DNA from 2 places in the Pelorhabdus sp. sgz311001 genome. Region 2 is predicted to be linked to the other one. Evidence: a T-box and tRNA genes for the amino acid it is inferred to sense, from the RefSeq annotation. Region 2 holds a T-box; the other holds one or more tRNA genes.
The links. The T-box of region 2 lies ahead of AC0MXB_RS02720 (valine--tRNA ligase). A T-box ahead of a tRNA ligase gene usually reads a tRNA of that ligase, here a tRNA-Val.
Positions count from the first base shown of each region.

Region 1 (14,468 bases), on a different contig from region 2:
GGCTCACTTACCTTGACGCCTGATTTTATACAGGATTTTGTCAATTATCCTTTATTTCGTTATGTGCAAGAATTGGGAGAGGTACCTGTACTTGTGCTGCATGGAAATCAAGATCAAGTCGTACCAGTCCAGCAGGCTCATAAAATGTACGAAACGGCCTTAGAGCCGAAAAAGTTGGTTATTATTCGCTCTGGTGATCATCAGTTTAAAGAAGTAGCCGACCAAGCTAGAGTTGCTGTGGTCCAGTGGTTGAAAGGGTTAGAATAAGCTGAATAGAAAGTTTACCAAGCTTCTATACTATTTCGTAAGAAATGGTAGGAGTGTGGACGCTTTATGATACTTGCGTTTTTATCAGGCATTCTAATGGCGGTGCAGGGATCGTTAAATGCAGCTTTAGGTAAAGTCGTTGGTCTGTTAGAGGCGGCTTTCATTGTTCATGCTACTGGTCTTATCGTGCTAAGTGTAGCTCTTTTTGGCCTTCGTCTTGGTAAGGGAGCTTTTTCTCTGCCTAATGTACCTTGGTACTTATACTTGGGTGGTTTGCTTGGGGTACTTATTGTTTATCTTGTGGCTGCAAGTATTCCGAACGTTGGCGTAGGAACGGCAACGACAGCGATTATAGTCGGGCAAGTTTTGACCGCTTTAGTGATCGATCATTTTGGACTATTTGGGTTAGAAGAAAATCACTTTGTGATCCGCCAAGGAGTCGGCCTGGTTTTACTTGCCATAGGCGGTAAACTTTTGTTACAATAAAGCATATTGGCTTATTTACATATTCCGTATGATTACGATTTAGGAGGTTTCCTATGAATTTTGAGCTTTCGTCAGATCAAACAGCCTTACTGCGTATGGTGCAGGATGTTGTTGCTCAAGAAATTATTCCTTACGCCCGGGAAATGGACGAAAAAGCAGAACTGAGACCTGAACTGATTCAGACACTGAATGACGCTGGTTTATTAAATTTAACAGTTCCAGAAGAGTTTGATGGACCAGGTCTTGATGCGCTTACGATTGCAATGCTTTATGAAGAACTCGGCCGGGGCGATGCTGGTGTGGCAACATCAATCGCTGCTAATGCCTTAGCGTCGTATCCAGTTTTAATTCATGGTAATGATGAGCAGAAAAAATACTTCTTTGATTTTTTAAATTCGGGAAGACTTGCTGCTTTTGCTTTAACAGAACCTGGAGCAGGCTCTGACGCCGGTAGTGTAGCAACATCTGCTACCAAAGATGGCGATGATTATATTTTAAATGGTACGAAGTGTTTTATTACTAACGGCGGCATTGCTGATATTTTTGTTATTTTTGCGAATGCCCGTAAATCAGCAGGGATTCGTGGACTTACTGCTTTTATTGTTGACCGCGATACGCCTGGTTTTTCCGTTGGCAAGCACGAAGAAAAAATGGGAATTCGTTCTTCCAATACATGTGAACTGATTCTTGATAATGTTAGAGTACCTGCTTCCCGCCGTTTAGGTAAAGAAGGTCAGGGCTTTAAAATTGCGATGAAAACGTTAGATGCTGCTCGTCCGTTTGTAGGTGCTGTGTCTGTAGGAATTGCTCAGGCCGCTCTTGATTTTGCTGTGAAATATGCTAGAGAACGGCAACAGTTTGGCAAAGCCATTGCATCTTTCCAATTAGTACAAGCTATGGTTGCCGATATGGCTATGCAGCTTGAAGGCGCTAGATTAATGGTTTACAAAGCCTGCTGGCTGAAAGATCAAAATATGCCTTTTTCGAAAGAAGCGGCGATGGCAAAATGTTTTGCCGCCGATGCAGCGATGAAGATTACGACAGATGCCGTACAAATTGTTGGCGGTTATGGCTATTCTAAAGAATATCCTGTAGAACGCTATATGCGTGATGCTAAAATCATGCAGATTTATGAAGGTACAAACCAGATTCAACGTCTTGTTATTGCCAACCAAATTTTATACTAAGCTTATAAGAAACCCTTGCTGCGGCAGGGGTTTTCCTTTTATAAAATTTACATAAAAAATGCTTGCTTTTTATGAGGTAGATCCTTTATAATATAAAAGTGTTCTGACACAAGTGAATATTATGGGATTATAGCTCAGTTGGTTAGAGTACCACGTTGACATCGTGGGGGTCACTGGTTCGAGTCCAGTTAATCCCACCAACAAAGAAGAGACTTTCAGATTTTTATCTGAAAGTCTCTTTGCTTTACACGACTATTTTCTATAAATTATATTTTTGTAAATTTTAGTAGTAAAGTAAAAATTAGTATACCTTTATGTTATAATAAAGGCAAAATTTATTACTTTGCGAGGTGCAAATATGGCAGGCATATCAGAGTTTGATGCATTAGTGAAATCAGCAGAAATGATACAAAAAATCATTCCTTTAGATTGCGGTCTTATGGTTTGTGATTCTGGTGGAATGATTGTTAAATTTGTTCCGGCAGAAACCTTTGATATGCAGGTAAAAGAAGGGACTAGCATTGCTAAAGGCGGATCTATGGGAGAGTGCATGAGCACAGGGAAGCCTATCACTAAGATTGTTCCGAAAGAACTTTATGGTGTGCCAATTAAGTCAATCTCTTTTCCCATTTTAGAAGCTGGAAAACTAGTCGGAGGCTTTGCTCTCGGCATTAGCTTAAAAACTCAACAAGGCTTAATGGAAGCGGCGGGAACAATTGCTGAGACGTCAGAACAAATGACAGCAACAACGCAAGAACTTGCTGCTACGGCTACTCATTTGTCGCAAGGCTTAGCAGCGATTGGACAGATTGGCGAAAAAGTAGCGACAGAAGTGAAAAATACTGATGAAATTTTGCGGTTTGTCAGTGAAGTAGCAGCAAATTCGAATTTACTTGGCTTAAATGCCGCCATTGAGGCTGCTAGAGCTGGCGAACATGGCCGTGGTTTTGCTGTCGTAGCGGAAGAAATTCGCAAGATGGCTGTAAATAGCGCAGATGCTGTTAAGGATATTAAAGTCATATTAAATAAAATTAAAGCAGAAGGCGAAAATTTGAAGCATACGGTCGATCAAAATGTGACGGTGGCGGAACGGCAGGCAGCGGCAACAGAGGAAATTGCCGCCTCCATGCAATCGCTAACCTCATCAGCTACTCAGGTCGAGCAGGTAGCTCGTCAGTTATAATTTATTCAAAGAAAAGGCTTCCGATCTTCGGAGGCCTTTTTATTTTGCTCTATATCTAGTCATTTTCCATAAGTTGTATTTCTGCAAATTTTAGCAGTAAAGTAAAATTTAGTATGCCTTTATGTTATAATGAAGTAGAAATCTATTACTCTATGAGGTGGAAAAATGGCAGGCATATCAGAGTTTGACGCATTAGTGGGAGCAGCGGAAATGATGCAAAAAATCATTCCTTTAGACTGCTGTGTTATGGTTTGTAATTCCGAAGGTGTTATTGTAAAATTTGTTCCAGCAGAAACCTTTGATATGCAGGTAAAAGAAGGGACTGGCGCTGCTAAAGGCGGAGCTTTGGGCGATTGCATGAATACAGGGAGACCTGTTAGCAAGATTGTTCCGAAAGACCTTTATGGAGTGCCGATTAAGGCAACGGCTTTTCCAATTCTTGAAGCCGGAAAGTTAGTTGGGGGCATTGCTCTTGGCATTAGCTTAAAAAATCAGCAAGGTTTAATGGAAGTAGCGGAAACCATTGCTTCGACGTCAGAACAAATGACAGCAACAACGCAAGAACTTGCTGCGACGGCCACTCATTTGTCGCAAGGCTTGGCAACGATTGGACAGATCGGCGAAAAAGTAGCGACAGAAGTAAAAAATACTGATGAAATTTTACGATTTGTTAGCGATGTGGCAGCAAATTCGAATTTGCTTGGCTTAAATGCCGCCATTGAGGCTGCTAGAGCTGGTGAACACGGCCGAGGCTTTGCCGTCGTAGCAGAGGAAATTCGTAAGATGGCTGTAAATAGTGCTGATGCAGTTAAGGATATTAAAGTGATATTAAATAAAATTAAAGCTGAAGGCGAAAATTTGAAACATACAGTTGATCAAAATGTGACAGTAGCGGAACGCCAGGCAGCTGCAACAGAGGAAATTGCCGCTTCGATGCAATCGCTAGCCTCATCAGCTACTCAGGTTGAACAGGTAGCTCGTCAATTGTAATTTATTACAGCAGGGGAGATCAGTATGGCAGTTACGCTTGAAGGAAAATTAGTGATTGCAATTTCTTCGCGCGCCCTTTTTGACCTTGATGAAAGCAATCGGGTCTTTGAAGAGAAGGGCGAAGAAGCCTATGCTAAATTTCAAATGGATCGCGAGAATGAATTACTTGCCTGCGGCGTAGCTTTTCCGCTGATTGAACGACTGTTAGCCTTGAAAGACCCGCAGACAGGCCAAAATATGGTTGAGATTATTTTGCTTTCGAAAAATGATCCGAATACAGGTCTTAGGGTATTTAATTCCATTGAAACGCGCTCATTAGATATTACCCGTGCCGCCTTTACGCGAGGGCGCCCGCCTTACAAGTATTTAAAGGCTTTTAAAGCCGATCTGTTTTTATCAGCGAATTCAGAGGACGTAAAGCTGGCTTTGCAAAACGGTTATGCCAGTGCGACGATTTTTTCCGGCGGCTATTTACAGCAAAAAGAAAAAAACGGCGCTGACGATGGGGAAATTCGTATCGCTTTTGATGGTGACGCCGTAATTTTTAGTGATGAAGCGGAACGTGTCAATGTGGAGCAGGGGTTGGAAGAGTTTAAAAAAAGCGAAGCGGAAAAATCAGAAATTCCGTTAGCGCCAGGTCCGTTTAAAGCCTTTCTAGCGGCTTTGAATCGTCTGCAGGCTGCTTATAAGCCGTTTCATAAGCGACCGATTCGAACGGCTCTCGTAACAGCGCGGAGCGCGCCTGCTCATAAGCGGGCGATAAAAACGCTGCGTGCCTGGGGAATTAGTGTTGATGAGGCTTTCTTCCTTGGCGGTCTTGATAAGGCTGATATATTAGAAAGTTTTGCACCACATATTTTCTTTGATGATCAACATACTTACTGTGTGAATGCAGCGCGTGTTGTACCGACAGGCCATGTGCCGAGCGGTGTTACAAATCATGAATGAATGCAGAAAAACTTCTCTTATATAGGGAAGTTTTTTTGTTTTTGATTATTTTTTACAATGGCGCATATACTAGCAATAGGACATCACTGTTTTCCCTGTGACCAAAGTAAGCTATACAGGTGGTTTTAGTTGGAGGGATGACGATGTGCCCCTATCAAGATCAATGTTGGGAACAGTGTCCGGCGCAGCTTTATAAAGCGTCGTTTGAATCTTGTGCGAGATTTAAGTTAGCCAGTGTTATTGGGATTGATAAGGTGCCTGTGACGATGAAAGCAATGGATTATGCTTTCATTGCGCCTTATATCCGCTCTTTTAGCGGCAACGAATAGTAGTGTGGTAATAAACCGGCAGAGAGATCTCTCTGCCGGTTTATTCTTTAAGGGGTATTAAGTTATGTTTACGCAATTTTTTTAATACAGCTGTATGGGATAAGCCTAGTGCGAGGCCGAGCTGTCGAGAAGTATGATGTTCCTTCAGGGCAAGCTGTAACACTTCTTTTTCTGTTTCGTCAAGCTGGGCTTTTAGCAGCTTGTTTTTTTTCTTTGCTTGATTTGCTGCTGCATATACCGGTGGAAGTGTATGGTGGAGAATAATATGATCAGATAAGATAATATTTCCTGTCACAATGTTGATCGCTCGTTCTATTACATTTTCTAATTCTCGGATGTTGCCAGGCCAATTATAAGCAAGAAGCTTTTGGAGAGCTGTTTCGCTAATGGTGTCTACTTGTTTTTGCAGACGAGTTGAAAAACGATCTAAAAATACTTGCGCTAACTGAGGAATGTCTTCAGGGCGGGCACGCAGCGGTGGAATAAATAAGGGAATTACGTTTAAGCGGTAATAAAGGTCTTCACGAAATTGGTTTTTTTGAATCATTTCTTCTAAATTCCGGTTGGTGGCCGCTAAAATTCGTACATTTACTGAATTTTCGCGAGGGCTTCCTAGTCGGCGGACTTTTTTATCCTGAAGCACACGGAGTAACTTTGCCTGAAGATGGGTGGATATTTCCCCAATTTCATCAAGAAATAAGGTTCCATCTTGGGCTAATTCAAACAGCCCTTGCTTGCCGCCTTTACTGGCGCCAGTAAAAGCGCCTTCTTCATAACCGAATAATTCGCTTTCTAAGAGCGTATCAGGAATCGCGGCGCAGTTGACGGGAATAAAAATTTTATGGCTGCGCGGTGAAGCGGCATGAAGAGCTCTGGCAAAGAGCTCTTTGCCTGTACCTGTTTCCCCACGGATTAATACGGTCGAATCGCTGCGGGCATAGGTTTTTGCTAAGGTAATGACTTGCTGCATTTCTGTGCTGCTATAGGTAATTTCCTCGAAGGTCAAGGGGAGTTGCGCGGTTACGGTTTGGACGAGGGCTCGAACATCACTGATATCTTTTAAAATAGCCACAGCGCCAATAATGCGTCCTGACTGATCGAAAATGGGTCGACCGCTTGTTAGATAATGACTGTTCGTTTTTTCTAAGATGACTTCCTGATTGTTGTAAACATGGCCGGCGCGCAGTGCCGCAAAAATGGCCATATCTTTTGGTAGAAAATTGCTTAAGGGGTGACCGATTACTTTGTGGGCTGGTACACGGAGAATGCGTTCTGCGGCTGGGTTATATTGGGTAACGCGTCCCTGCTGATCAATGCTTAAAATGCCATCGCCAATGGCCGTAAGGACGGCGCGTATTTCTTCCGCTTTTAGTTGGTGCGGCATAAGATCAATTTCGCTGACTGTTAAAATACCCTCGATTTCTTGTAGTCTGGCCATGATTTTCTCTTTTTCGTCAGGGTTTGTGATATCCACCTCTAAATAAATTGTTTTTAATTCAACTTCCATGGAAATGATATTGATATGCTCTTCGGCGAGACAACGCGATAAATCAAGAATCAAGCCGACACGGTCGATATTTGGCAGCTTTAAGCGCAAGGATATCACTCTTTTCTTTTACGTTAAGGTGCTAATTAGCTAAATCATAGCAAAAGTCCTTTTTGGAAACTAAAAATTCCAGTGGAATTTTTTAGTTCCGGAGTCTGGAAACTTTTCCTTACAAAGGCTTTTTTTGTCTATTAGAAACGGCTACTTTTTTTGGCATGGTTTTTGCGAATATTTAATATAGGTAGATGGGGAGCTTGACGTTTTAATCATAAGGGAGGTTTTACGATGATCATTGGAGTAGCAAAAGAAATCAAGAATAATGAAAATCGCGTGGGCTTGACGCCAGCAGGAGCGGTAGCACTGCAGGAAGCTGGCCACAAAGTACTGGTGGAAGTAAGTGCAGGAGTCGGCAGCGGTTTTGCCGACGAAGAATATGTAAAAGCTGGCGCTGTTATTTATAAGAATAAACAGCAGCTTTTTGATGATGCGGAAATGATTATTAAAGTTAAGGAACCTTTAGCACCGGAATATGAGCTCTTTCATGAAGGGCAGATCCTTTATACGTACCTTCATTTGGCGCCAGAACCAGAATTGACGCGAGCATTATTGGCAAAAAAAGTTGCTGGAGTCGCCTATGAGACCATTGAGGGACCTAATCGTACGCTGCCGCTGTTATCACCAATGAGCGAAATTGCCGGACGGATGTCGATTCAAGTCGGTGCGCAATTTTTAGAAAAACACTATGGCGGTAAAGGGCTTTTATTAGGCGGGGTAGCTGGTGTGGCCCCTGGCCAAGTTGTGATTATCGGCGGCGGGATTGTTGGTACGAATGCGGCAAAAATTGCCGTTGGTATGGGAGCTAAAGTAACAATCATTGATCGCTCGCTAGATCGCCTCCGTTATCTTGATGATATTTTCGGCAGTCGAATTGTTACTGTTATGTCAAATAGCTATAACATTGCTCAGTGGGTGAAACAGGCTGATCTTCTCGTTGGGGCCGTATTGATTCCTGGTGCTAAAGCGCCGAAACTCGTTAGCGAAGAAATGGTTCAGACAATGGCCGAAGGATCTGTGATTGTTGATGTGGCAATTGATCAAGGCGGATCGATTGCTACAATTGACAGGGTGACGACCCATAGCGAGCCCGTATATAGTAAATATGGCGTTTTACATTATTCCGTGGCGAATATGCCGGGGGCTGTGGCCAGAACATCGACTTTAGCTTTGACGAATGCTACCCTACCTTTTGCTTTATCTATTGCTGGTAAAGGATTAGAGCAGGCGCTCTCAGAGGATGCTTTTTTAGCGAAAGGACTCAATGTGTATCAAGGAAAAGTCACCTATGAAGCAGTGGCTAAGGGGCTGAATCTCCCTTATTTTTCGTTGGCAGAAGTTCTTGGTTAAGGTAGTGTTTTCATGATGTAGACATTTTGATAAAGAGCTGTCAGCCTAGTATTGCCGCGTCTTTTAAGGCATTCTAGCTGATAGCTTTTCTTGTTTGTAGAATCTTGTATAATAAAGAGGTTTTTTCCTAGATATAGCGAAAAATAGCTTTAGAGGAGGGGCTTGTATGTCGCCATTTCGCTATATTGTTGTTAATACATCGGTTGTGCGAAAACTTTATATTGGTTTTGCTGGTGTTATTTTTTCGATTGTAGTTATGATCGGTTATGCCTATCACAATAGTCAAGAAGAGTCGAAAATACTTGACTGCAATCGACATACTTATCAAATTATGCAGCACACTGATGGGCTTTTGGTGAGCCTAATCAATATGGAAACAGGAATTCGCGGCTACCTAGTGACGGAGGAACCGCTTTTTTTAAGCCCTTATCAACAAGGAAAAGCTGAATTTGAAGAGCATTTAATGGACATAAAAAGTCTTGTGATAGACGACCCTTTGTTGCAGAGTCGTATTACGGAACTAGAAAGACTGGAAACAGACTGGAATCAGAAAATACTTTTGCCAGGTAAAGTATCTGATAATGATATGATGTTTGAGCGGAAGCGCCAGATGGATGAAATGCGCGCCCTTTTGCAGGCCATTACGGCTGATCAACGGCAAATACTAGCTGACCGATCTTTGATTTTGGAAGAAAGTAAGAATCGTCTGCGACAGATGTTAATTGCTGGAGGTTTTTTAAGTCTGGGTTTGCTTGCTGTTATTATTCCAGCTTTAGTGCTAGACCTAAAGGCGAGAAAGCGCAAGGAAGACACGTTAAAAGAATTAAATGAAGGTTTAGAACGAAAAGTCTATGAGCGAACTATTGCTTTATCTGATATGAATGCCATGCTTGAAGAAGAAGTGAGTGAACGTCAGGCAGCCGAGGACTTACTTTTGGAAAATCATCAAGCGCTTCTGGTGAGTGAAAATCGCTACCGTGGTCTCTTTGATCATATGAAAAAGGCGTTTATCTATTGTAAGCTTTTGTTAGATCGCGATGGAGCAGTGATTGACGGAGAGATTCTCGATGTAAACCATTCTTTTATTGAACAGTTTTGTCGTCTCGTGCCAGGCTTTTCTTGGAGCGGACGGAAAATTTCCGAGGTATCTTGCAATGAACTGAAGCTGGTTTTTGATTGCTTGAAAGAGTATGGTTCGCAAGTTTTGCAGCCGACAAGTTTGAGTTTTGAGCGAATTCTGGAAGTGGGTGACAAATGCTATCAAATTTCCGCCTATAGTCCTGAACCTTATTATGTGGCTACTTTAATTACTGATATTACGGAGCAAAGGCGGATAACGGCGGAAGTAGAAGAAAATCGCCGCCGCTATGAAGCGCTTATGATGCAGTCGTCGGAAGCGGTTCTTGTTGTAGATTTTAATTCCAAGATCATTACGGAAGCCAATAATGCTTCGCTCCGTGTATTTGGTTATGAGCGTGAAGAACTTTTGTCAATGCCTCTGTCTGATTTACTTATGATTAGTGAAGATTCTCTCCAAAGTCTTGTGGCTATGCTAGCTCGTTTTGGCGGACTGCCTGCTGCGATTCGCTCATGCCGTCGCAAAGACGGCAGTAAAATCCAGCTGGAACGGGTTGCTTCTTTAATTGAATATAGCGGGAAACGCCTTATTTTGATCTCTTATCGCGATGTAACAGAACAGCAAAAATTACAAGCGATTTTGCAGGGGGAATTAGAACTGGCGGGAACTATGCAAAAATCGTTGTTGCCAGCAGAGTTTAACAATGAGCTAGTAGCGATTCGAACTGTTTTTCAACCGCTGCATTTTGTTAGCGGCGATTATTATGGGTATAAATGGTCGCGATCAAAGCAGCAATTGCATGGTTATATCATTGATGTGACAGGACACGGAATTGCTACGGCGCTTCATACTGCGTCAATCAGCAGTTTGTTAAATGAAACGATGGAAAAGGAGCAGGGATGGACGCCGACTGCTTTTTTGGAACTGAATCGGTATTGTCTAGAATACTTCCCGGAAAATGCTTTTGTAGCCATGATTGCCTTTACTTTTGACTTCGCCAAACAAACCCTCACTTATATCACAGGGGGAATCAATTATATTATTGCTTGTACGCAATCGGATATTGGTTTAATGCCTTTGCGTGGCTTGTATCTTGGGATTACTAGCGATCCTGATTTTGAATTTGTCACAATTCCTTTGCAGCATGGTGATTTGTTCTATTTTATGACCGATGGAATTTATGAGCGACTGCCAGATTCCTTTTTTAACGGCATATGCCAGTTTTCTGAAACGGTTGAAGCTTTAAAACGACTGAGTCAGGATGGACAGCGCTTTGATGATTGCTCCGCTTTATGTATTGAAGTTAGAGCTTGGCCTGAGAAAAAGCAGCATTTTAATTTTTCTCAAGATGAATATACGGCCTTGCGTCGCGATCAAGTGAAGGAAAGGCTTTATAAGTTGGCGGGAAGCGAGGGGCCTAAGCTCGAAATTGTGTTAGGGGAAGCGCTCAATAATGCGCTGGCCTATGGTACAAAAGTAAAAGTTACGATCCAGAAGATTGGCCAGCGTCTCGTGATACGAGTGAAAGATGATGGCCCTGGTTTTCTTGGTAATGCAGCAATAGAATCACTTGGCAATCAGTCGATCCCAGAGCTGTTTGAAACAAAACTAGATGCGGAATGCGGCCGGGGTTTAGGAATTATGGCGGCTTGGACCGATAAAGTCCTTTATAGTCAACGCGGTAATGAAGTGTTGATTATTAAAAATTTGCCTTAGAGTGAATTTATTTACACACCTCTCAATCCTATGATACAATTCTTGTGATGATTGTCTAAGTTTTGTTAGGAGTTGAGTGAGTGGAACAGTTCTTTTCATCGGTAACTTATTTTATTGATATTTGGGGTTATTGGGCTATTTTTCTCGGAATGGCTTTGGAAAGCGCCAATATCCCGATACCCAGCGAGTTAATTTTTGGTTTTGCCGGATATTTGGTCTATTTAGGTCGATTAGAGTTTTGGCCTGCTACCATATACGGTGTTTTAGGCGGTTTGGCTGGCTCGATTGTTTCTTACGGTATTGGTTATTATGGCGGACGGCCTTTTGTGTTTCGCTATGGAAAATACTTTTTCGTTACAACGAAGCGTTTGGACCAAGCGCAACGCTGGTTTGACCGTTATGGTCTGGCCGCAGTATTTTTTGCTAGACTTATGCCTGTAGTAAGAACCTTTATTTCATTACCAGCCGGGTTCGCGCAGGTTCCCTTTGTCAAATTTGTTATTTATACAGTAGTCGGTTCTTTTCCTTGGACGGTGGCGCTCATTTATATTGGTAAGATGCTTGGCTACAATTGGGAAATTATGAATCGCTATGGTCATCAAGCCAGTGTAATTACAGCAATTGCCCTTGTCGCGATTGCCGCTTTCTGGTATTTTAAAAAGAAATCAGCAGAATAGGACGTTTTTAGGGGCCATTTAAATGGTTCCTTTTTTCTTATTCAGCACATCCTTTTGAAAAAGGAGGTACAGCCGATGGGCTTTGTAGATGTTTCTGTTATTTCGCCAGCAAAAATACCATCAGAGGCTTTAGCTATAGTTGAAAGCTTGTCAGAGGCTGGTTTTGCTGCTTATATTGTCGGTGGCGCTGTACGTGATCTTTTGCTTGGCATTGTGCCAAAGGATTTTGATGTGGCTACAAATGCTCAGCCGGAGGAGGTGCTGGCGCTTTGCCATCGCAGGGGCTGGCGGATTGTTGAAAAGCTTGGGGCGAATTTCGGTGTTGTTGCTTTGGTATTTGAACATAAAACGTGGGAAGTTGCTACTTTTCGCACAGAGTGCTATGGCGACGATGCCCATCGTCCGGAAACTGTAAGGTATACAGATTCGCTACAAGAGGATTTAGCAAGGCGTGATTTTACAATCAATGCTATGGCTCTTACTAGGACCGGTAAAATTATTGACTATTTTGGCGGTCGAAACGATTTGGACTTGGCACTACTGCGAACGGTAGGAGATCCCGTAAAACGGTTTCAAGAAGATGCCTTGCGCCTGTTTCGCGCCTGTCGGTTTGCAGCACAATTAGGTTTTCGCCTTGAAGATAAAACGTATGAGGCTATGACTCGTTGTTTAGAGCGTGTGAAAGGGTTATCATTAGAGCGCGTGAAGGCGGAGATCAATAAGCTGTTGCTATCTGGTCAGGTCGCAGTGGGACTTGATTATTTGGTTCATTCCGGCTTGGCTCAGTGTACTTGCCAAGTCAAGCGGCAAGGTCAAGTCTATGAGATTGCGCTGTTGCCTGAATTAAGAGATTTGTTGGGAGTCCCACAGAATCCGGCATTCCATTCTTTTGATGTATGGTATCATACGGTGGCAGCTGTCGTTGCTTCATCCACCGATATTACGGTACGCTGGGCGGCCTTGCTTCATGATGTTGCCAAAGGAAGCGTTGGCGTGAGAAGCATCACAGCTGAAGGGCGAATTACGGATTATGGTCACGATAAAGCGGGGGCTACTATAGCGAAAGCTATTTTGACTAGATTGGAGTTTGCACCTAAATTTGTCGTCCGTATTTCTTGGCTGGTAGCAAAGCATATGCGGTTTCATGTGATTTTTTATCGTACTGTTGTCGAAAATGATTCTCGCAGTTTAGTGCATTGGCTTCGAGAGGAGGCACGCAGCGGACGGTTTCGTGATCAAGCTGAGTTGAAGCGAGCTTTTGTAGAATTAGCGCAACTTTGCTTTGCTGATGCGATTGCGACAGGAAAGAGCAGCAAGGATCAAGCTCGTTTTTCCAAGCATTTTTTGACGGTCCTAGAAGAGGTTACTTGTAAGATGCCTGTTCATACGAGTGATTTGGTTATACGTGGTAAAGAGATTTGCAAATGGGCGCCTGAGCCGCAGTCAATCGGTTCTTGCTTAAAAATATTGCTGCAGCGTGTTCAAGACGGTGAGCTTGTGAACGAAAAAAATGTGTTGTTAGCGGCTGCGGAAAAATGGCTGTTAAAACAAAAATTGAAAAATAATTAAAAAATAGTTAAAAAGTGGTTAAAAAAAGCTTAAGTTTTTTTCTGGGACTTCGATACTATTAAAAAGGGATTTATTACCTAGCCAAGGAGGGCGATAGGAATGGATGCTTTAGTAAGAGTATTGCCAATTCAGAAAGTGGAATTTCAAAAGCCGAATCTTCCTCATAACCTAGAAAGTGGCAAAAAGAAGAAAACAGAACGCTTTGAGGATATTTTGGTACAGCAGCTTGCTGCGTTATCAGGAAAATAAAATTTTTTAAACCGCTGCAAGGTTTCTTTGCGGCGGTTTTTTTGTTAAAATCGAAGAGAATAAGAAGATATATTTAATGATAAAATAGAAAGTCAATGGAGAAAGGAGCGCTTATATGTATTCTTTTAAGTTGCTTGAAGGTGAAAAGGTTGTAAAAAAGGGACTGGGCAACCTCACGATAGAAGATTCCGTCCTAAACGGTGCTATGTACTTAACAACAGAGCGGCTAGTATTTGTCGGATATTTATTGGAAAATGCTGAGAATAAATTTTCTACAGATTTGTCATTGTATCATATTGCCGAACTACAAAAAGAAAAAACTTTTTATATTATTCCTAATGTATTAGTCATTCGTAGTATTCAAGATGTAGTATGGCGCGTAGGGATAGGAAAACGCGATTCCTGGTATGATGCTATTGAAGCGGCGATTCAGCAGACCGAACAACAAGCTTAAAGTAGAAAGACCCTTCTTCCTTCGTATGCATTCGTGGCAAAAGACATATAATAATAGCAGCGAAGGAGGTGGCAGAGGTGAAATTACTGACAATTGGGCTTCGTCATTCTGATGATAGTGATCGAAGCTTAAATGTCGAAATTGAGGCAGTCTGTGCTAATTTAGCCTATAAAGGTTATAAGGTAGCTGTCCATAATGAGGTGAAAGGAAGCTATCAATTTATTAGCTGTCATGTCAACGAAGGGGAATTGTCTTTTCGTAACTATGAACGGGTAAAGCGGCTCGTGAAACAAGAAATTACGGCGCTTTTGGCTAGATATATCGTAACAGTTGCTGAGCAGCCGCTATTGCAGCGAATGATTGAACGACGCTATGAGTATTTTAG
Region 1 covers NZ_JBVXUT010000006.1:23,381-37,848, reverse strand. Annotated here, with positions in the region: gene AC0MXB_RS14815 (alpha/beta hydrolase) at 1-267, shown strand, start outside; gene AC0MXB_RS14810 (DMT family transporter) at 334-753, shown strand; gene AC0MXB_RS14805 (acyl-CoA dehydrogenase family protein) at 807-1,940, shown strand; tRNA gene AC0MXB_RS14800 (tRNA-Val) at 2,064-2,140, shown strand; gene AC0MXB_RS14795 (methyl-accepting chemotaxis protein) at 2,299-3,123, shown strand; gene AC0MXB_RS14790 (methyl-accepting chemotaxis protein) at 3,289-4,113, shown strand; gene AC0MXB_RS14785 (5'-nucleotidase) at 4,138-5,061, shown strand; gene AC0MXB_RS14780 (hypothetical protein) at 5,205-5,390, shown strand; gene AC0MXB_RS14775 (sigma 54-interacting transcriptional regulator) at 5,431-6,996, opposite strand; gene ald (alanine dehydrogenase) at 7,222-8,340, shown strand; gene AC0MXB_RS14765 (CHASE3 domain-containing protein) at 8,507-11,134, shown strand; gene AC0MXB_RS14760 (DedA family protein) at 11,215-11,811, shown strand; gene AC0MXB_RS14755 (CCA tRNA nucleotidyltransferase) at 11,887-13,380, shown strand; gene AC0MXB_RS14750 (hypothetical protein) at 13,480-13,629, shown strand; gene AC0MXB_RS14745 (GRAM domain-containing protein) at 13,745-14,083, shown strand; gene ytxC (sporulation protein YtxC) at 14,161-14,468, shown strand, end outside.
Region 1: it has a tRNA-Val gene. The T-box ahead of AC0MXB_RS02720 (valine--tRNA ligase) is inferred to sense a tRNA for this amino acid. The anticodon was not compared.

Region 2 (16,472 bases):
ATGTTGGCGAACTTCTCGGCAAAATGCTGCCGGAAGATTTACTGAAATTTGGTTTAATTCCTGAATTTGTTGGTCGTCTGCCAGTGATCGTAACATTAGATGCGCTTGATGAAGCGTCGCTTGTGCGGATTCTATTGGAACCCAAAAATGCTTTGATTAAACAGTATCAAAAGTTTTTGGAAATGGATGAAGTGCAACTTGAATTTAAGGAAGACGCTCTTTCGGCGATTGCTGACGAAGCCATTAAGCGCAACACCGGCGCTAGAGGACTTCGGGCAATTATTGAAGGAATTATGCGCAATGTTATGTATGAGATTCCTTCGCGCAGTGATGTGACGAAATGCGTGGTAACTCGCGAAGTCGTCATGGCGAAAGAAGAACCGAAATTGGTCACTGCAGCTGATAAAAAAAGCAAGAAAAAAGAAGAGTCTGCTTGATTAGCAGCTTAGCTTGAGGAGAGAACCTTGCGTTCTCTCCTTTTTTGTCTCTTTTGCTCGTCGGATAAAATGAAGTTTTGCGCTCATACTAAACTTGTGCAAAGCTGAAAAAGAACACGGAGCAAAAGGAGGGCGAACATGGAATATGCAGTCAATTTTTTTACGTTACTCCAGTGCTTTTTTGCTGTAGTAATTGGCCTTTACTTTTGGAATTTACTTAGATCACAACAAGGGAACAAAGTGGCTGTAGAAAAAGAATCACGTTCTGAAATTGATAAATTGCAACGATTGCGGTCCATTGCTTTAACGGAGCCGCTGTCAGAGAAAACACGTCCCACTTCTTTTCGGGAGATTGTCGGTCAAGAAGAAGGCATTCGCGCTCTGCGAGCGGCTCTTTGCGGCCCCAATCCACAACATGTCCTTCTTTACGGACCACCAGGTATCGGCAAAACTGCGGCAGCTAGACTTATTTTGGAAGAAGCCCGTGGCAACAGTCTGTCTCCTTTTCGACCTGGCGCTGTCTTTACCGAATTGGATGCCACTGTAGCGCGTTTTGATGAGCGGGGAATTGCCGATCCGCTGATTGGTACTGTTCATGATCCGATTTACCAAGGGGCGGGGCCGTTAGGCGTTGCTGGTATTCCTCAGCCGAAAGCGGGAGCAGTCACTAAAGCCCACGGCGGTGTTTTATTTATTGATGAAATTGGTGAGCTCCACCATGTACAAATGAATAAACTATTAAAAGTCCTGGAAGATCGCAAAGTATTCTTGGAAAGTTCCTATTACCATAAGGAAGACAAAAATATCCCGCTGCACATTCATGATATTTTTCAAAATGGCTTGCCGGCGGATTTTCGTCTGATTGGTGCTACAACAAGATTGCCGGAGGAGATTCCGGCAGCACTGCGTTCACGTTGCGTCGAAATTTATTTTCGGCCATTGCTTGCGCCTGAAATTGGCAGAATCGCTAAGATAGCCTTAAATAAAATAGATTTTTCTGTTGAGCCTGAAGTGATTTCTTTAATTGAACGCTATGCTTCGAGCGGGCGCGAGGCTGTAAATATCGTACAGACCGCGGCGAGTATGGCTCTTACGGAAAGACGTCGTACTCTTTCGAAGGCTGATATAGAATGGGTGATTAATTTTAGTCAATACGACCCGAGGCCGGAAACGAAGATTGGGGCAAGTCCGCAAGTCGGGTTTGCCAATGGCTTAGCGATTTGCGGTCCTAGCATCGGGGCGATGATGGAAGTTGAAGTTGCGGCGACGAAAGTGGATAGTGGTCAAGGAAAACTGACGGTAACAGGAATTGTTGATGAGGAAGAAATTCAGAGTCAAGGCCGCTTAATTCGTCGTAAAAGTATGGCTAAAGGATCGATCGAAAATGTTATGACTGTATTGAAAAATGAATATTCCATTGATTTTTCGTCTTATGATGTCCACGTGAATTTTCCTTCGGCCGGACCGGTTGATGGGCCGAGCGCTGGCGTAACCATCGCTGCCGCATTATATTCGGCGATTCATCAGATTCCCATTGACAACCGAGTTGCTCTGACAGGAGAATTATCATTGCGCGGCTTAGTTAAACCTGTGGGCGGAGTACTCGCAAAAGTGCTAGCGGCAAAGCAAGCCGGAGCCGAAAAAGTTTTGATTCCCCGAGAAAATGAACAGGAGGGGTTTCAATCTTTGGGCATTGAAGTACTTGCTGTGGATACTTTGCAAGAAGTTCTTGCGGAGACATTGTGTTTCGATTCTAGAACACTGGTACAGGAACCGGCTAAGATCAATTTAATATAAAACAAGGACAGCCGGGAAACTTACCCGGCTACTCTTGTGAGAAAAGAAAGGATTTTTAGGGAATGTGTAAGAATATGTATAAGATAGGCTGACCTATGAAATAATTACCGCAGCTCTTATTTCGGTTGCTAAACCGGAATAAGGACGTACAAAGTGAAGAGGCGAGAAGGAGGACACATTATGTCTGACCAAAAAAAATTGATACCATTGCTGCCGCTTCGAGGCATCTTGGTATATCCTTATATGATTATTCATCTTGATGTAGGCCGGGAAAAGTCGATCAGCGCCCTAGAAGAGGCGATGGTTCATGATCGGCTTATTATGCTGGCAACACAGAAAGATGCCCAGACGGATCAGCCAGAAGCGGAAGATATTTTTGAAATTGGCACGGTAGCGGAAATTAAACAATTATTAAAGCTGCCTGGCGGTACGATTCGAGTCTTGGTAGAAGGACTTCATCGGGCTAAAATTGCAAATTATATTAAATTTGATCCTTACTATTCCGTAGAGATTGAAGAATTTTCGGAAGTGGAACAGAAAACGCCAGAAATAGAAGCTCTGACGCGTACAGTGATCAGCCAATTTGAACAGTGGGTGAAGCTGAGCAAGAAAATTCCGCCGGAAACGCTTGTATCGGTTGTGACCGTAGAAGAAGCGGGGCGGCTTACTGATTTGATTGCGACTCATTTATCTCTGAAGATTGAAGATAAACAGGCGCTGCTTGATGCAGTAACCATTAAAGAACGCCTGGAAAAGCTTTGCGAGATATTAGGCCGTGAAATGGAAATATTGGAACTGGAAAAAAAGATTAATGTGCGCGTACGCAAACAAATGGAAAAAACCCAGAAGGAATACTATTTACGCGAGCAAATGAAGGCCATTCAAAAGGAATTAGGCGATAAGGATGACCGGGCGGCCGAGGTAGAAGAATATCGGCAGCGCATGAAGGAACAAGAACTGCCTAAAGAGGTAGAAGAAAAAATCAAGAAGGAAATTGACCGTCTGGAAAAAATGCCACCTATGGTGGCGGAAAGCGCCGTCATTCGCACCTATCTCGATTGGCTACTTTCTTTGCCTTGGTCGAAAATTTCTACAGATCGTCTTGATATTACTTTGGCAGAAGCCACGCTAGATGAAGATCATTATGGTCTGGAAAAAGTGAAAGAAAGAATTTTAGAGTACTTGTCTATTCGCAAATTAACCGATCAGATGAAAGGACCAATTCTCTGCTTGGTAGGGCCGCCTGGCGTTGGTAAAACATCGCTGGCGCGCTCGATTGCCAGATCAATGGAACGTAAATTTATTCGCGCTTCTTTGGGTGGCGTGCGTGATGAAGCGGAAATTCGCGGTCATCGTCGGACTTATGTAGGCGCTATGCCTGGTCGGATTATTCAGGGAATGCGGACAGTTGGTTCAAAAAATCCGGTCTTTTTGCTAGATGAAATTGATAAAATGAGTGCTGACTTTAGAGGCGATCCGTCTTCCGCATTGTTGGAAGTGCTGGACCCTGAACAGAACAATACCTTTAGTGATCATTATGTAGAGCTGCCCTTTGATTTATCGCGCGTGCTTTGGATTGTTACGGCGAATGTGATGCATAATATTCCCCGGCCGCTGTTAGACCGTATGGAAGTGATTCAGATTCCTGGCTATACGGAAGAAGAAAAGGTGCAGATTGCTAAACAGTATTTGGTTAGTAAACAGACGAAAGAACATGGTCTTACGGAGAAACAAATTTCATTTTCCGACGCGGCGATTCAAAAGATTATTCGTGACTATACGCGCGAAGCGGGAGTCCGCGGCTTAGAACGCAGTATTGCTGGCCTTTGCCGTAAGGTGGCCCGTCAAATTGTCCAGAATAAGCGTTCGCGTGTTAAAGTTACACCGCAAAACATTCATGTCTTTTTGGGTAGTCCGAAATTCCGCCATTCTGCTGCGGAAAAAGAGCCTCAGGTTGGCGTAGCGACAGGGCTGGCTTGGACGGAAGTGGGCGGCGATGTTTTACCTGTAGAAGTTTCGACTATGAAGGGCAAAGGGAAACTAACCTTGACCGGACAGCTGGGCGAAGTTATGCAGGAAAGTGCTCAGGCTGGTTTTAGCTATATTCGCAATCGGGCGCAGCTTCTTGGCATTGATGAAGAGTTTCACGAAAAACTAGATATTCATGTGCATTTACCAGAAGGCGCAATTCCTAAGGATGGCCCGTCAGCTGGTATTACCATGGCTACGGCGATCGTTTCAGCGCTAAGCGACAGACCGATTCGCAGCGATTTAGCTATGACTGGCGAAATTACGTTACGTGGCCGCGTTCTTGCTGTCGGTGGTATAAAAGAAAAAGTTCTGGCGGCGCATCGTGCTGGCATTAAAACCATTCTTTTACCAGCGGAAAACAAACGTGATCTTGAGGAATTGCCGCAAAATGTAAAACGAAGCCTGGAATTTATTCCAGTAGAGCATATGGATGAAGTCCTTAAAACGGCCTTGTTGGCAGGAAAATCGTCTGAGGAAGCGACGGAAACAGCGGAGGCTGCAAAAGAATGACTGAAGAAGTAAAAAACGGGCAAATGGCACCAGGCGAGAACGCGGCAGCTGTAATCGCAGAGGTTGAGGTTCTGGCGGCAAAATACGTCGCTTCCGCTGTGCGGGCTGATCAATATCCAGCAGAAGATCTGCCTCAGTTTGCCTTTGTAGGAAGATCCAATGTAGGAAAATCTTCGTTGATTAACTCGCTTTGCCGTCATCGGGGTTTAGCTCGCATCAGTAGTACGCCAGGTAAAACGCAAACTCTTAATTTTTATCAATTAGAAATGCGAAAATCTCTAGAGAGAAAGAGCATTTTCTTTGTCGATTTGCCTGGTTATGGCTATGCTAAGCGGGGGCAAAAACAACGCACAAGCTGGGGAAAATTTATTGAAGATTTTCTTATGGAATCTACGGAACTGAAACGGGTATTTCAGCTTATCGATATTCGCCACCCTGTGCAGGAAAGCGACTTACAGGTTTTTGACTGGCTTGTTTCATCAGGCGTACCTGTACAGATTATTGCGACCAAAGCCGATAAATTAAGTCGTTCGGCCGTGCAGAAACAGCAAGCTCTTATTAGTCGTCAGCTAAAAATAAAACAACATGAAATCATGACTTATTCTTCGTTAAAAGGAACTGGCAGGAAAGAAGTTCTTGACGTTATTGGCGACCTTTTGTTACTATAACAGTAATTGAATAGGAAAGGACAGTCTCCGGGCTGTCCTTCTTTCCATGCTGAACAGGTCTTATTTTCTTATTATTTTTAGAAAGGCTGGATGTCATGCTGTCACAACTCGATAAGGCTATTTTAAATATTTTACAGACGAAACTTCCGGTAGCCAGCCGTCCTTTTGCAATGATTGGCGATGCTGTAGGCTGCGATGAGGAGACAGTTTTGTCACGTGTCCGTTGGATGAAGGACAATGGCTATATTCGGCGAATTGGTCCTTTTTTTGATTCGGCACGACTCGGATATGTTGGTACATTAGTTGCTGCTGAGGTAGATAGTGAGGCCCTTGCTGCGGTAGCGCAAAAAATCAACTCCTATGTGGGCGTAACTCATAATTATGAACGAGAAGGGGAATTTAACCTTTGGTTTACACTGCTTTCACCAAGTAAAGCGGCGCAAGAACAAGTTCTGGCGGAAATTGCAAAAGTTCCTGGGATTCGGCGTTTGCATAGTTTACCAGCCCAAAAAAAATTAAAAGTAAATGTCAAATTTGATTTGAAGTAGGTGATGGAGTGGATTGGCTGGATAAAGAGATTATTATACTAATGCAAGATGAATTTCCTTTGGAAAAGGAACCTTATGCACGCTTAGCTAGCGAATTGAAAATTACCGAAGCAGAACTGATAGAACGATTGCAGCGGTTTCAAGAAACGGGGAAAATTCGTAAGTTTGGCGCTGTTCTGACGCATCGTCGCATTGGCTATACAGCAAATGCTTTATGCGCTTGGATTGTGCCATTTGCTGACTGTGAACGAGTCGGGGAAATTATGACAGCGTCTCCTGCTGTTACACATTGCTATTGCCGGGAAATAAAACCAGACTGGCCTTATAATTTTTATACGATGATCCATGGCCACAGCCGGGAGATTTGTGAAGAGACTGCGCTAAAGTTAGCAGAAGCGACAGGCGTTTTCGATTATAAGTTGCTGTTTAGCACCAAGGAATGGAAAAAGACGAGTATGCGTTATTTTCAGGAAGACGCAGTCTTACGCCAGGAAAAAGCGCAATAGGGAATAAAAAGGGGAAATATGGTGGACTATATGTCTGTTGTATTGTATGATAGTAACAGACTTTAGCTGTAGGTGATCTGATTTGACTATGACTAATTTATTTTCACTGGTGCAAGAAGAAATGGCTGCCGTGGAACAGGAGCTACTTGAGATGGTTACTGTGCCGGAAGCTTTACTTAGTAAAATCGGTGGACATTTACTTCATGCCGGTGGAAAGAGATTGAGGCCGGCTTTGTTTTTACTCTGTGCCAAAAGGGACAAGGAACAAAGTAACGAGGCTCATTATTTAGCAACGGCTATCGAATTAATTCATATGGCGACACTTGTCCATGATGATGTAATTGATGTGGCGGCTACGCGGCGGGGGCGTCCTACGGCAAATGTGATTTTTGGTAACCATGCTTCGGTTTTGGCTGGAGATTATTTGTTCGCTCGTGCCTTTTCTTTGATCGCTGAGCATTCACGCAGTGAATCGATGAAACTTTTAACAGATGCGATCTGTGTTATTTGTGAAGGGGAAATTTTCCAAGAACGGGATCTCTTTGATTTAAACCAAACCATGGAAGGCTATTTTACCAATATTAATCGCAAGACAGCTGATTTTATTGCAACAAGCTGTAAGTTGGGTGGAATTGCTGCTGGGTATGATACGCAGTCGGTAACGGCGCTTCATCGTTATGGCTACTGCATTGGGATTGCTTTTCAAATTACGGACGACCTACTTGATGTCACGGCTACGGAACAGGAAGTAGGCAAGCCCACAGGCAATGATTTAAAACAAGGCATCTTAACAATGCCTACGCTGTATGCGTTGAACCATAGTCACAATAAAGACAAGCTGTATCAATTAATTGCCTCACGTGCTGTAGCGAATGATGCAACAAAGCTGACAGAGGCATTAGGTTATATTCGTAATAGTGGTGCTGTTGAATATTCTTTTCAGCAAGCCCAGCACTACCTGGAAGAGGCGCGGCAGGTTTTGCCTGAATGCATACCGCTTTCGGTTAAAAAGGTTCTTTTGGATATTACTGAATTTATTGGTAAACGTCATTTTTAAGATTTCAAGAAAGACATTTTATGCGCTGCGATAAAATGTCTTTTTTTCAATCATTATTCTGCTATTTTGTTAAATTACTGTAAAATGAAAATATTTTAAAGGAATTATCACTTGGTAGGGCGAAATTTTTTAGACAAATCTTACTGAATATCCCTCATATTGTGTTTTAGAAAACAAACAGGTATAATATTAATGAAAGGGTGTGACAGGATTGTTTAGTTTTAGTATGCCGGAATTGATCTTAATTCTTGTAATTGCTTTAGTTGTATTTGGACCGGGGAAACTTCCTGAAGTTGGCAAGGCTCTTGGCCGCGGCATTACTGAATTTAAAAAGGCGACTATCGGTGAAGCAAAAGATGAGTCCATTAAAGTAGAAGCAAAGCCGATTGAAGAACCTCGCAAAGCGGAAGAGAAAAAGTGAGGATTTCTTATGGCGACCGATGAACAAGACGAAGTAACGGCAGCAGAATCCGATACGGCTGCACCCGCCGCGCAAGGAATGATGTCGCTGGTAGACCATCTGCAGGAATTACGTCATCGGTTAATTAAAATAATTATTGCACTGGTGGCCACAAGTTCTGTCTGTTACTTCTATGCTGTAGACTTAGTGAGTTTTATTACAGCGCCAGCTGGAAAACTTTATTATATGCATCCTGCTGAAGCTTTTTTTACCTATTTAAAAGTTTCTTTTTTTGTGGGTTTTTTAATTGCACTACCTGTAATTTTATATCAAGTTTGGGCTTTTATTCTGCCAGCTTTAACGGGTACAGAGAAGAAAGTTTCTTTTTTTCTGGTGCCCGCATCTGTTTTGCTTTTTTTAGCGGGACTGGCCTTTTCCTACTTTTTAGCACTTCCAGCGGGGATTCGCTTTATGCTGGGATTTGCTACGGATAGTTTGCAGCCGCTTTTTTCGATTGGTGATTATTTATCATTTGTAATTTCCTTTTTATTGCCTTTTGGCTTTGTTTTTGAATTGCCCCTGTTTATTACGGTAGCAGCGAAATTGGGGCTGCTTACATCAGATTTTTTAAAGAAAAAACGCAAAGTCGTTTTTGTTTTATCGTTTGTATTCGGCGCCATACTTTCGCCGACGCCAGACGTGTTTTCACAGACGCTTGTAGCTGTGCCCATGCTTATTTTGTATGAGATTAGCTTATTAATCGTCCGTTATATTTTAAGAAAATAAATAGCTATGCTCCTTTCAGATTTTGCTGTCGGCGAAATTCTGGAGGGACTTTTTCACATTAGAAAGGATGGACTTATGGCGCATTTACTTGATGGACAAAAAACAGCACAATTGATCAAAGATGAACTAATAAATGATATTGCTTGTCTGAAAAATCGGGGAATTACGCCAGGCCTTGCTGTCATCCTAGTTGGTGAAAATCCTGCCTCGAAAGTTTATGTAGGACATAAGGAAAAGGCTTGCCAAGCCTTAGGCATTTATTCCGAAGTGATTCGAATGCCGGAAACGGCAACGACAGCAGAGGTTCTTGCCGTAATTGGCGAGCTAAATCAACGTGATGCGATTCACGGCATTCTCGTGCAACTGCCTTTACCACAAGCCGTCGATGAACAGCAAGTGATTGAAGCAATTGTACCGGAAAAAGACGTAGATGGTTTTCATCCGATTAATACCGGGTGTTTATGGCAAGGAAAAGATGCTTTTATTCCTTGTACGCCTCAAGGCGTTATGGAATTATTAGACCGCTATGATATCGCTGTTGCCGGTAAACATGCAGTCATTATTGGACGCAGTAATATTGTAGGAAAACCAATGGCTGCTTTGCTCTTGGCCAAAAGCGCCACTGTGACGATTTGTCACTCAAAAACAGAAAATCTGGCAGGTCTTACGAAGCAAGCTGACATAGTGATTGCTGCCGTAGGCAAGCCGCAATTTGTAACAAGCTCCATGGTGAAAGCAGGCGCTGTAGTGATTGATGTAGGGATTAATCGCCTTGATAAGAAGCTGGTTGGCGATGTGGACTTTGCCTCTGTGCAGGAGATTGCCAGTGCTATTACGCCAGTACCAGGCGGTGTTGGCCCATTGACAATCGCCATGCTGCTGAAAAATACAGTAAAGGCTGCGAAACTTATTAGTGAATAAGGGCAGTCTTGATGCAAGAATGATTTGGAGGGAACGACAGGTTGAAAAGTGACGTAGAAATTGCACAAGAAGCAGTGAAAGAACCGATTACAGTTGTAGCGAAGCAATTGGGAATTGGGGAAGAAGAAATTGAATTATACGGCAAATATAAAGGGAAAATAGCTCTTTCCACTTGGGAGCGCTTAAAAGATCGCCCCAATGGTAAGCTCGTCCTTGTGACAGCTATTACGCCGACGCCTGCCGGTGAAGGCAAAACAACAACAACAGTGGGCTTAGGCGATGCCCTTCATAAACTCGGTAAAAAGGTCGTTATTGCCCTGAGAGAACCTTCTTTAGGGCCTTGCTTTGGAATTAAAGGCGGTGCAGCTGGCGGCGGATATGCTCAAGTTGTACCGATGGAAGATATTAACTTGCACTTTACGGGCGATATTCATGCGATTACCACAGCGCATAATCTGCTGGCGGCGATTATCGATAACCATGTTCATCAAGGCAATGAATTGAATATCGATCCTAGACGCATTACTTGGCGGCGGGTGCTTGACTTAAATGAACGGGCTTTACGTCAGATTATTACAGGTCTTGGCGGTAAGGCCAACGGTGTGCCGCGCGAAGGTGGTTTTGATATTACGGTTGCTTCAGAAATGATGGCAATTCTGTGTCTTGCTGCTGACTTAGAGGATATGAAAGCAAGAATCAGCCGGATTATTGTGGCTTATACCTACGATAATAAGCCAATTACCGTAGCGGATCTTAAAGTAGCAGGAGCCTTAACGCTTCTCTTTAAAGATGCGATTAAGCCGAACTTAGTACAGACGTTGGAAAATACGCCAGCTCTTGTCCATGGCGGTCCTTTCGCTAATATCGCTCATGGCTGTAATAGTATTATGGCGACAAAATTTGGTTTGAAACTGGGCGATATTGTTGTTACAGAGGCTGGTTTTGGCGCTGATCTAGGTGCCGAAAAGTTTCTTGATATTAAGTGTCGGTTCGGCGGGTTTTCGCCAGATGCTGTTGTTCTTGTCGCTACGGTAAGAGCACTGAAAATGCATGGCGGATTACCAAAAACCGCATTGACTACAGAGGATCTTGCCGCGTTAGAACGCGGTATGGCCAATCTAGAAAAACATATTGAAAATATGAAACAATTTGGTTTGCATACTGTTGTGGCAGTCAATGTGTTCCCGACGGATACACAGGCCGAGCTTGATCTTTTAAAAGAAAAATGCGAAGTCTTAGGCGCTGAAATCGCTATTTCCAATGTATGGGCTGATGGCGGTGCTGGCGGCGTAGAGTTGGCGGAAAAAGTTCTGGCCGCTTGTGATCAGGCGAAAAATTTCCAATTTGTTTATGATGTCAATGAATCAATAGAACATAAAATTACGGCAATTGCTAAGACGATTTATGGTGCGAGTCAAGTGGCCTTTACAGCAGCGGCAGCTAAGACCATAACGGAACTTACGGCGCTTGGTTTTGATAAAACGCCAATTTGCATTGCGAAAACACAGTATTCCTTTAGTGATGATATGACCAAACTGGGTCGTCCGGAGAATTTCACTTTGACGATTCGTGAGATTCGTGTGGCTGCCGGGGCTGGTTTTCTTGTTGCCTTAGCAGGCAATATTATGACAATGCCTGGTCTTCCCAAACGGCCAGCAGCGGAATTAATGGATATTGCCAATGATGGTACAATCACCGGCTTATTTTAGCTGATTGAGTGATAGGTATATTTTAGGAGGGGTTTTATGTTTAAGATTGTAGAAAAAAAAGTTCTGTCTCCTAGCGTAAAACAATATGCTATGGATGCGCCGCGGATTGCGCAGAAGTGCCATCCCGGTCAGTTTGTAATTATTCGAATAGACGAAGAAGGCGAGCGTATTCCGCTCACGATTGCCGATTTTGACAGAGAAAAAGGAACGATTAGCCTTCTGTTTCAAGAAGTGGGCGCTTCGACCCAGCAACTCGGTCAATTAGAAGAAGGCGATTCACTGCTTGATATTGCCGGTCCTTTGGGTAAACCGACGGATATTCAAAATTTTGGTACTGTCGTTTGTGTCGGCGGCGGCATCGGTGTTGCACCGGTATACCCCATTGCTCGCGCCATGAAAGAAGCGGGAAATCGGGTTATTTCGATTATTGGTGCTAGAAATGAAGATCTTTTAATTTTCGAAGATGAAATGAAAAATGTAAGTGATGAGCTTTATGTCACGACTGATGATGGTTCAAAAGGCGTAAAAGGCTTTGTCACGGACGTTTTGAAACGTTTAATTGATGAAGGCGAAAAAATTGCTGAAGTTATGGCAATTGGCCCCGTTGTTATGATGCGCGGCGTAGCCGAAGTAACACGCCCTTATGGCATTCATACCGTAGTCAGTTTGAATCCAATTATGGTTGATGGCACAGGAATGTGCGGCGGTTGCCGTGTAGCTGTAGGTGATGAGAATAAATTCGCCTGTGTTGATGGCCCCGAATTTGATGCCCATAAAGTAGATTTTGCCAATCTAATTGCTCGTCAAAAAATGTATTTGCCTCAGGAAAAGAAAAGTTGTGAAAGCGGAAGGAGCGAATGTCATTGTCACCGGTAATGAAGAAACACCCCATGCCAGAACAAGATCCGAAAGTTCGCGCAAAGAATTTTTCTGAAGTTTCTTTAGGATATAATGCAGAAGACGCCAAAGCGGAAGCGGACCGTTGTCTGCAATGCAAAACATCGCCTTGTCGCCAAGGCTGTCCTGTTCAAATTAACATTCCTGATTTTATTAAAAAACTGCGCGATGATGATTTGGAAGGCTCTGCACAGAGCCTTAAATCCTTCAGCAGTCTGCCTGCAGTCTGCGGCCGTGTTTGTCCGCAGGAAGAACAGTGTGAAAAATATTGCGTTTTGGCGAAAAAAGGGGAAGCTGTAGCAATTGGTCGTTTGGAACGTTATGTAGCTGACTATGCCAGAACTCATGGCGAGGCAGCTCCGGTGAAAGCCGCTGAACCGAAGAATCAGAAAGTTGCCATTGTTGGCGCAGGCCCTGCTGGTCTGACCGCCGCTGGTGATCTGGCGAAGCTCGGCTATGAAGTGACGATCTTTGAAGCGCTTCATGCGCCAGGCGGTGTTTTGATGTATGGCATTCCTGAATTCCGTCTGCCAAAAGAAATTGTTCAAAAAGAAATTGACACGCTGAAACAACTTGGCGTAAAAATTGAAGTCAATACGGTAATCGGTCGTACTTATACTGTTGATGAGCTTATGGAAGAAGAAGGCTTTGACGCCGTGTTTATCGGCACAGGCGCTGGGTTACCGCATTTTATGAAAATGCCTGGTGAAAACTTGAATGGCGTGTATTCCGCCAATGAATTTTTGACTCGTTGCAATCTGATGAAAGCCTATCAATTCCCGCAAGCAGCTACACCGATTCATGTCGGCAAGAAAGTAGCTGTTATCGGCGGCGGTAATGTAGCTATGGATGCAGCTAGAACGGCATTGCGCCTCGGGGCTGACCATTCCTATATTGTGTATCGTCGCTCCGAAGAAGAAATGCCAGCCCGTTTGGAAGAAGTCCATCATGCGAAAGAAGAAGGCGTGGAATTTGCGCTTCTTACGAATCCGCAGGAAGTTATGGGCCAAGATGGCTGGGTTTCCGGCTTGAAATGTGTAAAAATGGAACTGGGTGAACCAGATGCCAGTGGCCGTCGTCGTCCAGTTGAAGTACCAGGATCGGAATTTGTTCTTGATGTTGATGTGGTTATTATTGCCATTGGTCAGGGACCGAATCCGCTGGTGCAGTCTACAACGACAGGTCTTGATACGGATAAGCGCGGCAATATCGTAGCGAATGAAGAGACCGGCCAAACGTCTCGTGACGGTGTCTTTGCTGGCGGTGATATTGTGACAGGCGCTGCTACTGTTATTTTAGCGATGGGTGCCGGGAAAAAAGCGGCAGCAGCCATGGATCAGTACTTGGCGGAAAAACGCAAAGCTTAATAAGGTTTTGCTTGTGCTTGACAAGAATCGATCGATTCGATAAGATAATAACGAATCGAATGAACATAACTACAGTGAATGGAAGAGTAGATTGCTTAGTAAGACACAGAAATAAGATCCTTGGCTGAGAGATCTTAACTTAGAAGCTTTCGAAGGTCATCCAGGAGTTGCCGCGCTGAAAGAATAGTAGGCCTGGCCGGTTTTGTCCCGTTACGACAAGGAGAGTGTCCGGTTTACACCGGAAAGTAAGGTGGTACCGCGAAAGATAACCCTTTCGTCCTTTGGGATGAAAGGGTTTTTTATTTTTATTGAGTCTAAGGAGGCTATCACGTTGAACACAGAAGAAAAAACACTTCCTACGGTTTACAATCCTGCGGAGTTTGAACAAAAATGGTATGATTATTGGCAAGAAGAAGGTTTCTTTCATGCAGAAGTAGAGCCAGAAAAGGCGCCATTCAGTATGGTCATACCGCCACCGAATGTAACAGGAAAATTGCATATGGGTCATGCGCTTGATAATACGCTTCAAGATATTTTAATTCGCTTCCGGCGCATGCAGGGCTATAATACGCTATGGATGCCAGGGACAGACCATGCCGGTATTGCTACGCAGATCAAAGTAGAAGAAATGTTGGCGAAGGAAGAAGGAAAAAGTCGCTACGATCTAGGTCGTGAAGCTTTTGTCGACCGCGTATGGGACTGGAAGAAGCAGTTCGGCGGCGATATTATTCATCAGCTTAAACGTCTTGGCGCTTCCTGCGACTGGGACAGAGAGCGTTTTACTCTCGATGAAGGTTGCTCTAAGGCGGTAAGAGAAGTATTTGTTAATCTCTATGAGCAAGGTTTAATTTATCAAGGTCACCGTATTACCAATTGGTGCCCTCGTTGTAATACGGCTTTAAGCGATATCGAAGTAGAACATGAAGAAAAACCAGGCAATTTATATCATGTTTTCTATGCGGCTGAAGATGGCAACGGCGGTTTAACGATTGCTACAACGCGGCCAGAAACACTTTTAGGCGATAGTGCTGTGGCGGTTCATCCTGACGATGTGCGGTATAAAGATCTGATTGGAAAAAATCTCATTTTGCCTGTTGTCGGCCGCTTACTGCCGGTTATTGCTGATGAATATGTTGATCCGTCTTTTGGTACTGGCGCCGTAAAAATTACACCGGCTCATGACCCGAATGACTTTGAAATGGGTCAGCGTCATCACTTGCCGGAATATATTGTGATCAATCCTAATGGCACTATGGCAGCAGAAACTGGCAAATATGCCGGAATGGATCGTTATGAATGTCGTAAAGCCTTACTGGCTGATCTGAAAGAAATGGGCTGCTTAGTAAAGATTGAGGAGCACAATCATTCGGTAGGCCACTGCCAAAGATGTTCAACCGTGGTTGAACCACTAGTATCGAAGCAATGGTTTGTTAAAATGGAGCCGCTGGCTAAACCGGCTATCGATGCAGTTACTGGCGGGAATATTGAATTTGTACCAGAACGGTTTACGAAAATTTACTGCAATTGGTTGGAAAATATTCGCGATTGGTGCATTTCTCGTCAACTCTGGTGGGGTCACCGCATTCCCGCCTGGTATTGTGAAAGCTGCGGTAAAACTAGCGTTTCTCGCGACGATCTGACTGTTTGTCCTCATTGCGGCGGCAAAGTCGAGCAAGATCCTGATGTGCTTGATACTTGGTTTAGCTCTGCGTTATGGCCCTTTTCCACGATGGGCTGGCCGGACGACACTGCTGAACTAAAACAATTTTATCCCACCAGCGTTTTGGTAACAGGCTATGATATCATTTTCTTCTGGGTGGCTAGAATGATCATGATGGGACTGGCTTTCCAGCAGGAAATTCCCTTTAAACATGTCTTCATTCACGGTCTCGTGCGAGATGATCAGGGCCGTAAAATGAGTAAATCTCTTGGCAATGGCATTGATCCTCTGGAAGTTATTGAAAAATACGGCGCTGACACGCTACGCTTTATGCTTATTACTGGTAATACGCCAGGCAATGATATGCGTTTTTACTGGGAAAGAGTCGAATCTACCAGAAATTTTGCCAATAAAATTTGGAACGCCTCTCGCTTTATGTTAATGAACCTAGAAGGCTTTGATGCGAACTTTGTGCCGCAGGAATTTACGCTGGCTGATAAGTGGATCTTAAGCCGTTATAACCAGACAGTAAAAACAGTAACGGAAAATCTGGAGAATTTTGAACTTGGCGAAGCCGGTCGACTCCTCTATGATTTTATCTGGAGTGAATTTTGCGATTGGTATATTGAATTAGCCAAAAATCGTTTGTATGGCAAAGAAACAGAAGAAAGCCGCAAAACAGCGCAATATGTTCTGTGCAAGGTGCTGCGTGGTACGCTGGAATTGCTTCATCCCTTTATGCCATTCATTACGGAAGCCATTTGGCAGACTCTGCCCCATGAAGGCAAGAGTATTATGGTTGCTCCTTGGCCAAAAGTTGAAGCAGAAGGAATCGATTTGGCGGCAGAAAAAGAAATGGCAGCTGTCATGGATACGATCAAAGCCGTACGGAATATGCGGGCTGAAGTCAATGTAGCGCCAGGGAAAAAGTGCGATATTATCTTGAAACTTGCCGATCTATCGTTAGAAGCAACTTTTACGATCAATAAAGGTTACCTCTATACCTTGGCAGGCGCTGAGTCCTTAACGATTCTTGCGCCAGAGGCTGTAAAACCAGAAAATGCCATGACCGCAGTCGTAGCTGGTCTGGAAATCTTCCTGCCGTTAAAGGGCCTGATTGATGTGGAAAAAGAAACAGCGCGACTTGCGAAAGAATTGGCAAACTTGAATAAAGAAGT
Region 2 covers NZ_JBVXUT010000001.1:523,579-540,050, forward strand. Annotated here, with positions in the region: gene clpX (ATP-dependent Clp protease ATP-binding subunit ClpX) at 1-437, shown strand, start outside; gene lonB (ATP-dependent protease LonB) at 576-2,234, shown strand; gene lon (endopeptidase La) at 2,415-4,775, shown strand; gene yihA (ribosome biogenesis GTP-binding protein YihA/YsxC) at 4,799-5,443, shown strand; gene ahbA (siroheme decarboxylase subunit alpha) at 5,539-5,991, shown strand; gene ahbB (siroheme decarboxylase subunit beta) at 6,000-6,497, shown strand; gene AC0MXB_RS02685 (polyprenyl synthetase family protein) at 6,586-7,554, shown strand; gene AC0MXB_RS02690 (twin-arginine translocase TatA/TatE family subunit) at 7,766-7,975, shown strand; gene tatC (twin-arginine translocase subunit TatC) at 7,985-8,740, shown strand; gene folD (bifunctional methylenetetrahydrofolate dehydrogenase/methenyltetrahydrofolate cyclohydrolase FolD) at 8,816-9,661, shown strand; gene AC0MXB_RS02705 (formate--tetrahydrofolate ligase) at 9,703-11,370, shown strand; gene AC0MXB_RS02710 (sulfide/dihydroorotate dehydrogenase-like FAD/NAD-binding protein) at 11,407-12,246, shown strand; gene gltA (NADPH-dependent glutamate synthase) at 12,228-13,634, shown strand; T-box leader at 13,700-13,919, shown strand; gene AC0MXB_RS02720 (valine--tRNA ligase) at 13,966-16,472, shown strand, end outside.